2 regions of the Sphingomonas sp. SORGH_AS_0789 genome follow, and region 1 is predicted to be linked to the other one. Evidence: riboswitches for the same ligand, from Rfam matches in the RefSeq annotation. Region 1 holds a riboswitch; the other holds the start of a gene.
The links. Region 1 has a riboswitch for thiamine pyrophosphate ahead of thiC (phosphomethylpyrimidine synthase ThiC). Riboswitches for the same ligand answer to the same signal wherever they lie in the genome.
Positions count from the first base shown of each region.

Region 1 (4,209 bases):
TCCAACGCGACCTTCGATCCTTACGCCTCGGACGAGAATTTCCTGCTCGGCGCCTACATCTTCGAGGATGTCGGCGTGACCGCCTATAAGGGGGCCTCGCCGCTGATCAGCAACAAGACCTTCCTCCAGGCCGCCGCCGGCATCCTGGCGGTCGAAGCCTATCACGCCGCGATCGTCCGCACGACGCTCTATGCCAAGGGTATCCAGACCCCGGCACTGATCACCGCGGCGGGCAAGATCTCGGACGCGCGCGACAGCCTGGACGGGACCACCGACCTGGATCAGGGCATTGCCGCGACCACGGTCGGCGGACAGCTGGTGTCCAACATCGTGCCGCTCGACTCCAACGGGATCGCGTTCAGCCGCACGCCGCAGCAGGTGCTGAACATCGTCTATCTCAACAAGGCGTCGGCCACGCTGGGCGGATTCTTCCCCGCCGGCGTCAACGGCACGCTGCGCGCCAGCGCGGCCAACTGATCCCCCCCTTTTCCTCGTTCCGAGAGGATTTTTCATCATGAGCGAAGAACGCTTCATTCTCGATGTGATCGAAGAGGCTTCGGCCAAGCGCCGGTCCGATCGTCGCCGTTTCATGCGTATGGCCGCCGGGGCCGGTGCGGTGGGCGGGCTGGCCATGCTGGGCGCCTGCGGCAGCGACGATAACGACGTCATCGTCCTGCCGACGCCCACCCCGACCGCGACGGCGGGTTCGGTCACCGACGCCGATGTCCTGAACTTCGCGCTTCAGCTGGAATATCTGGAGGCGCAATTCTACAGCTATGCCGCGTTCGGCGCGGGCCTGTCCGCCTCGCTTCAGGCCGGGACGGGGACGCAAGGCTCGGTCGCGACCAGCACCAGCGGACAGCCGCGCCAGGTCGCGTTTCAGGACCCGTTGGTGGCGCAATATGCCCGCGAGATCGCCTATGACGAGATCGCGCACGTCACCTTCCTGCGCAACGCCCTGGGCTCCAGCGCGGTGGCGCAGCCCGCGATCAACCTGTCGGGCGATGCCAATGGCGCCTTCACGGCGGCGGCGCGCGCGGCCGGGGTGATCGGGTCGACCGGAACCTTCGACCCCTATGCCTCGGACGAGAATTTCCTGCTCGCCGCCTATATCTTCGAGGATGTCGGCGTCACCGCTTATATGGGCGGTGTCACGCTGCTCTCCAACAAGACCTTTGTCGAGGCGGCGGCGGGCATCCACGCGGCCGAGGCCTATCATGCGGGGCTGGTCCGCTCGGTCCTGTATCGCAAGGGGCTGAGCACCACCGCCCTGCGCACGGCGGCGCAGCAGATTTCGGACGCGCGCGACAGCCTGGACGGCTCGTCCGATCTCGACCAGGGGATCGGTCCGAACACCGTCAACGGCCAGACGGTGTCCAACATCGTGCCCGCCGATTCCAACGCCGTCGCCTTTGTCCGCACGCCGCAGCAGGTGCTGAACGTCGTCTATCTCAACAAGGCGGCGGTGACCGGCGGCGGCTTCTTCCCGAGCGGCCTGAACGGCAATGTACGGACCAGCGCGGCCAGCGGCTGACGCATTGCTGTCCCGCAAAGGGTGATCGCCCCGGTCGGCCGCCAGCCCCTGGCCGACCGGGGCTTTCATGCGTCCGCCCGGGCGCGCGGGGCATTTCGGCGGAAAGCCCTTCTGCTTGGCGCGATTTGCGCTTATGCAGGGTCCATCCCCGGGGGAGCGCTGACCTGCGCTTGAGAGGGGGGCAAGAGCCCCCGACCCGCTGAACCTGATCCGGCTGACACCGGCGTAGGGAGGGAGCGGCCCCGTCTCTCATGGTCCGTTTCCTCCGCATGGAGTGGACTATGGCAGATATCCCCGCAAAGGCTGAAATTGGCGTCACCACCGGCCCCATTCGTGGGTCGAAGAAGATTCATGTCGGGCCCCTGGGCGTCGCGATGCGCGAAATCCATCTCGACCCGTCTTCGGGCGAGCCGCCCTTGCGCGTCTATGACACCAGCGGCCCCTATACCGATCCCAATGCGCGCATCGACATCATGGCGGGCCTGCCGCAAATCCGCCGCGACTGGATCGAGGCGCGCGGCGATGTCGAAGCCTATGACGGTCGCGAGATCCGCCCCGAGGACAATGGCCAGCTCGGCCCCGACCGTTCGGGCGGCGTGCCGCAATTCCCGCGCACCGGGCTGAACCGCCCGTTACGCGCCCGTGCAGGCATGAACGTCAGCCAGATGCACTATGCCCGCAAAGGCATCATCACGCCCGAGATGGAATATGTCGCGACCCGCGAGAATCTGGGCCGCGAGATGCTGCGCGAATATGTCCGCGACGGCGAGAGCTTCGGCGCTGCCATCCCCGATTACGTGACCCCCGAATTCGTCCGCGACGAAGTGGCGCGCGGCCGGGCGATCATCCCCAACAATATCAACCACCCCGAATCCGAACCGATGGCGATCGGCCGTAACTTCCTGGTCAAGATCAACGCCAATATCGGCAATTCGGCGGTCGCCTCGAACGTCGCGTCCGAGGTCGACAAGCTGGTCTGGTCGATCCGCTGGGGCGCGGACACGGTCATGGACCTGTCGACGGGGCGCAACATCCACGACACGCGCGAATGGATCATCCGCAACTCGCCGGTGCCGATCGGCACCGTCCCCATCTATCAGGCGCTGGAGAAGGTCGGCGGCATCGCCGAGGAACTGACCTGGGAAATCTTCCGCGACACGCTGATCGAACAGGCCGAGCAGGGCGTCGACTATTTCACCATCCATGCGGGTGTGCGCCTGCCCTATATCCCGCTGACCGCCAAGCGCGTGACCGGCATCGTGTCGCGCGGCGGCTCGATCATGGCGAAGTGGTGCCTGGCGCATCACAAGGAGTCGTTCCTCTACGAACGCTTCGACGAGATCACCGAGATCATGAAGGCCTATGACATCGCCTATTCGCTGGGCGACGGCCTGCGCCCCGGCGCGATCGCCGACGCCAATGACGAGGCGCAGTTCGCCGAGCTCTACACGCTGGGCGAGCTGACCAAGCGCGCCTGGGAACAGGACGTGCAGGTCATGATCGAGGGGCCGGGCCATGTGCCGATGCACAAGATCAAGCAGAATATGGACAAGCAGCTGGAGGCGTGCGGAGAGGCGCCCTTCTACACGCTCGGGCCGCTGACGACCGACATCGCGCCGGGTTACGACCATATCACCAGCGGCATCGGCGCGGCGATGATCGGGTGGTACGGCACGGCGATGCTCTGCTACGTCACGCCCAAGGAGCATCTGGGCCTGCCCGACCGCGACGACGTGAAGGTCGGCGTCGTGACCTACAAGCTGGCCGCCCATGCCGCCGATCTGGCCAAGGGGCACCCGGCCGCCAAGATGCGCGACGACGCGCTGAGCCGCGCCCGCTTCGAGTTCCGCTGGCGCGACCAGTTCAATCTGTCGCTCGACCCCGACACGGCGGAATCCTACCACGACCAGACGCTCCCGGCGGAGGGTGCCAAGACCGCGCATTTCTGTTCGATGTGCGGCCCGAAATTCTGCTCGATGAAGATCACGCAGGAAGTGCGCGAGTTCGCCGCCAAGCAGAATGCCCCGGTCGAAACCTTCGTCGCGGCGGAGGACGCCGAGGCGGGGATGCAGCAAATGAGCGAGAAATTCCGCGAGAAGGGCGGGGAGGTTTACCTGCCGGCGGAGTAACGAAAAGGGGCCGCACCCGGTAAGGATGCGGCCCCAATTCCCAGCCTCCGTTCAGCCTGAGCGAAGTCGAAGGCCATGGGAATTTCAGCTTAGGGGCATTCGGGCAGGCTCAACAAATTGTTGGGCTGCTCGCCATCGTTTTGCGTCTTCAGATACTTATTGCCTGCGGCTGAGCGGGCGACGATGACCCACGCCGATTGACCGCCTACCGATACGTAAAATTGCCACTGACCGGACTCGATCGCCGCAATGGCCTCTTCCTGCGTCAGTTTCCATCGGCTGGGAAAAGCGCCGCCGACATGCGAAATGCGCTCGTACGCGCTATATCGGCTGGTCTTGTTGATGCACTGAATTTGCGCTGTATTGGCCATCTTACATAGCTCCGCACGACCACCCAGGCATCGTGGCGGTTGACCTTGAGCTAACGGCCCCATAGATTCCCGAGGCTGACCACAGCACCGGCGGGGATGCCTGCCGTTTGTCAGGGCGGTCGCTGGAACGACCGCCCTGACTTGATGAAGAAATCATGAAACCGAGTCTTCGTCA
Region 1 is NZ_JAVIYV010000001.1:1,665,610-1,669,818, forward strand. Features, by position in the region: gene QE360_RS07725 (ferritin-like domain-containing protein) at 1-477, shown strand, start outside; gene QE360_RS07730 (ferritin-like domain-containing protein) at 515-1,534, shown strand; TPP riboswitch at 1,680-1,770, shown strand; gene thiC (phosphomethylpyrimidine synthase ThiC) at 1,816-3,663, shown strand; gene QE360_RS07740 (DUF3892 domain-containing protein) at 3,753-4,034, opposite strand.

Region 2 (4,209 bases), 1.7 Mb from region 1:
ACATATTTGCCCGCGATACTGCCGAACAGATGCCCATCGTCATAGGTGCCACCGGCGCCGAACTGGAGCGTCGGGCTGGATACCGCTCGCTTGCCCTGCGTCGGCAGATAGTCTCCGCCGACCGGCAGATCGTCATCGATCCGCGCGCGCAGATATTCGCCCGAGACATAGACGCTGACGCCCCTGGCGGGACGGTAATCGATCTCGGCATCGACGCCATAGGACGTCTGTCCGCCCGCGTTCAGCGTCGAATTGACCAGCGCCCCGCCATTGTCGACCACGGTCGCCAGCTGGCGGTTGCGGAATTTGTAGTGGAAGCCGGTCACCGAGGCGGAAAGGCTGGGCCCGATATAGCGATAGCCGATTTCCTGCGACACCGAATATTCGTTCTTCAACGCGTCCGTGCCGCGCGTCGAGACCACGCCGCCGTCATAGCTGTCGTACAGCGTGAATTCGTTGGGCGTCCGGAAATTGGTCGTGACGTTGGCAAAGACCTGCTGTCGATCGTCGAGATCATAATGGACGGCGGCGCGCGGCAGGGCGGCGAAGCTGTCGCTTCGCACGCGGGTCTGCGGTCCGGGCAGGTAATTGCGGCCGTTGCGGAGCAGGTTGACGCCCTTGAAGCCGATATCGACCGTCAGCCTGGGGCTCAGCGCGATGCTGTCGGCCACGAAGACGCTCTTCGTCACGGTGACGGTGCGCTGGTTCTCATAGGCGAGCAGGCGGCCATCGGCGGTGCGGATCGCCTTGCTGCGATAGCCCCAGCGGTCGGCCGGGCGTCCGTCGGTGCCAACGGCGGTATAGGTCTGGGTGACGCGGTCGGTGCCATAGTCGAACCACAGGCCTGCGGTCAGCCGGTGCATGCCCGCGCGCAGCGTCAGGCTGGCGACCTGGCCGGTCCGCATCTGATCGCCGGTATAATTGCCCAGCACCGTCGCGACCCCATTCGCCGCGCCGGGTAGCGCGATCGGCTGCGCCAGTTCTTCGCTGCCCAGGAAATTGCCGGTGGTCGCAAGCTGGGTGCCATAGGGCGAATTGCCATAGCCGAACTGGAGATAGGTCGTGGCGTCCAGCGTCAGCCGATCGCCCAGAACCAGATGCACGGGGGCCGAGGCATAGAGATTGCGGAAGGGCGCCCGGTACAGCTCCCAGTAACGGGTTTCCCCCGGCACATACTCGGCATCATAGTTGAAGCCCCGCCCCCGCGCGCGCCAATCGGCCAGGGTTGGGCTGGCATAGCTGGAGGAATTGGCGTCATTGTACGACAGGGCCAGGCTGACACGGTTCCCGTTTCCCCATTCGCCCAGCAGCTTGGCATCGACATGCTGGCGCAGATCATAGCCCGCGCCGCGCCAATTGTCCGCGCGGGTGTTGGAATAGGACAGGAACGCCTTCAGCCCGGTATTTCCGATCGTCCCGGTATCGACCCGGACAAAGGCCCGGTGCATGTTGTACGACCCCAGTGACAGATCGGCGAGCATTCCGCGCGCCGCCTTGGGATCGTCGAGCGACAGCGACAACAGACCGCCCGTGCCGCCCACGGTCGGCGAGGCGAGATCGACCGCCCCCTGGGCCAGCCGGATCGCCCGCACATTCTCCGCATCGGCGAATTGCGACGGATAGGCGTAGTAATAGCCGATGTCGTTCTGCGGCGCGCCCTCCATCAGCACGCCGATCTCATCCTGCCCCAGACCGCGCAGCGTCAGGCTGGAACTGGTCGACAGGCCATAGGGATCGCTGGACGCGACATTGGCGCCGGGCAGCAGGCTCACCAGCTGAAAGGCGTTCAGCGTCGGGGCCTGCTTGACGATGAAGTCCGAGGAAATCTCGCTGACCGCCTTGGGTTCGGTCTGGTCGGGCAGCAGCCCCTCGGGATCGCGGTGGCCGATCACGCGAATATCGGCGGGCGCGTCGGTCGCTCGCTGCGCCGATGCCGCGCCGGGCGGCGCCAGCCACGCGGCGGACAGCAGCAGGGCACCATATCGGATCGTCTTGCGATCGCGCGAAATCTCAACAGCCATCGTCTCTCGTCCACTTCACACGGAAGGACGACGAAGGAACCGCCACCCTCCCTACGCCGGTATCAGCCGGATCAGGTTCGGCGGGTCATGGGCTGCTGCCCATCTCTCGACCGCGCATCAGCGGTTCCCCGGGGATGGCGTCGTCTAGGCGCTTACGGCCCGTAAGCAAATGATTATCGATGGCGGAAGGAAAGACCCGTCCGGGCCCCCGCGTCGCACCGCCGCGCGACGAGGACATGCCAGCGCGCCCGGCGGCGCATGGTCTCGACCTGCCAGGTCATGCCGGTCATCCGCAGGAAGCGTTCCTGGATGTCGGCGGCGTGCTGCGCGAAGTCGTAATAGTCGATGCGATGATGCGCGAGGACCAGCCGCCCGCCGGGGCGCAAGGCCGCAGCGACACCATGCGCGACATGCCGCATCGCGATGGGCGAAAGATAATAGAGCAGCTCGGCGATGACGATCGCATCATAGTCCCGTCGCGGAAACCGCGCGGGCAAGACCAGCGGTATTGCCCGTGCTCGCGGCCAGGCAGCGATCGCCCGCGCCGTCAGGCGGGTGCCCTTGACCGTACCCTCGGTCGCGTCGAGCCGAAGCGCGCGGCGCGCGATGGCGCGGCTGTTCGACCCATTGCCGCTGCCCAGTTCCAGGACCCTGCCCCATGGCCCCTGGCCCAGCGCATGCAGGATCGCCCGGCGCTTCACCGCCTCGTCCCGGTTGGAGAAGGTCCGCCAGGGGTCGTCGTCCGCCGCGAACTTCTCGGCAAAGCCGCCAAGGTCGATCGCCTTCATCGCCTCACCGGCAGGAAACGCTCGACCGGGTGGGAAAAGGTCGCGAGTTCATGGCGTGCGATCGAAAAGCCCTGGGGATCATCGGTGATCGCGCCCAACTGGGTCCGATGCACCCGGATCAGCGCGCGCTTCGCCGCCGCGCCGCCGGGGATCGGGACGGTCCGGCTCCGCGCCGCCAGCCGCTTTTGCGGCGGCCAGACCTGATAGGTCAGACGCCGCCCGCCAAAGCGAAAACGGCCAAGCGCGGTCGCGACCGCCCGGTGATCGGGATGGGCATCCGTGGCGGCGGGCCCGACCAGCAGGTCCATGCCCCGATGTTTCCGGAGCGCCCGGTGCAGCCGCTCGCGGCAAGGATCGCCCTCCGCCATCAATCCACCATCGGGCAGACCGAGGAACGTCACCCGGTCGCTCCGGACGCCCAGACGGCGCAGCGCATGGCGGCTTTCCCGCTCGCGCGCGGCGATCAGACGCACGGCGGGCCATGTCTGGCTGCCGGGATGCGAGGCGGCGCCGTCGCTGACCACGACGACCCAAACCCCGCTCCCCCGCCGCCGCAGCGCCTGGATCAGCCCCGCCACCCCGATGATCTCGTCATCGGGATGCGGCGCGACGATGACGGCCCTGCGGACGTCGTTGAGGTCCAGCCTCACAGCGACAGCTCCAGCAACCCCTGCGCCACCGCCTGCCCGACCCGAAGGCGTTGGGCGTCGGGCATGGGCTGGCGCAGATAGACCGCCAGATCGGCCAGCATCGCGGAGAGCGGATGGGTGAGGAACTGCCCCGCCAGCCCCACCGCCTCCCGAGCGATCACGATCGCCTGCTCGGCCGCGTCCGCCACCGCCATGCGCGCAGCCGCGACCCGCGCCAGCCGCGCCTCTTCGACCTCCTCCCCGAACCAGCATCGCGCCGTGCGCCGCACGATGGCCGCCGCCACCTCCGCCAGCGCGAACAACCGCGCGAGCCGGGCCGACTGGAACGGATCGTCGGCGCGCCCCGCCTCGACCAGATGGCGGCGAGTCAGGTCGCACAGCCCGGCCACGCCCCCGGCATGGACCGCCGCGAACCGCAGCGCCCCGCCGCTGAAAAAGGGCTCGCGCGCATAGAGGTTCGGCGCGCCGATCCGGTCGTCCTGCGCGATGACGCCGTCCCGCCAGCGGACCAGATGCGTTTCGGACCGCTGCATGCCCGTCACCCGCCACCAGTCGCGGTCGATCACCGGCGCGACCCGCGCCAGATCGAGCAGCAGCAGTTGCACCCCCTCGATCGTGTCCGCCGTGACCAGCGCGTGGCTCAGCACCCCGGCGCCCGAGGCATGGCTCTTGCCCCCGGTCAACCGCTCGCCGTCCAGCCGCAGGGGCTCGCCCGCCAGTCCGGCATTCCAGACGCCCAATGTCGCCCCC
Region 2 is NZ_JAVIYV010000001.1:3,365,984-3,370,192, forward strand. Features, by position in the region: gene QE360_RS15370 (TonB-dependent receptor domain-containing protein) at 1-2,021, opposite strand, end outside; TPP riboswitch at 2,053-2,162, opposite strand; gene QE360_RS15375 (class I SAM-dependent methyltransferase) at 2,195-2,809, opposite strand; gene QE360_RS15380 (PIG-L family deacetylase) at 2,806-3,459, opposite strand; gene QE360_RS15385 (acyl-CoA dehydrogenase) at 3,456-4,209, opposite strand, start outside.
Region 2: it holds a riboswitch for thiamine pyrophosphate, as region 1 does, so the genes downstream of both, QE360_RS15370 (TonB-dependent receptor domain-containing protein) here and thiC (phosphomethylpyrimidine synthase ThiC) in region 1, are expected to answer to the same signal.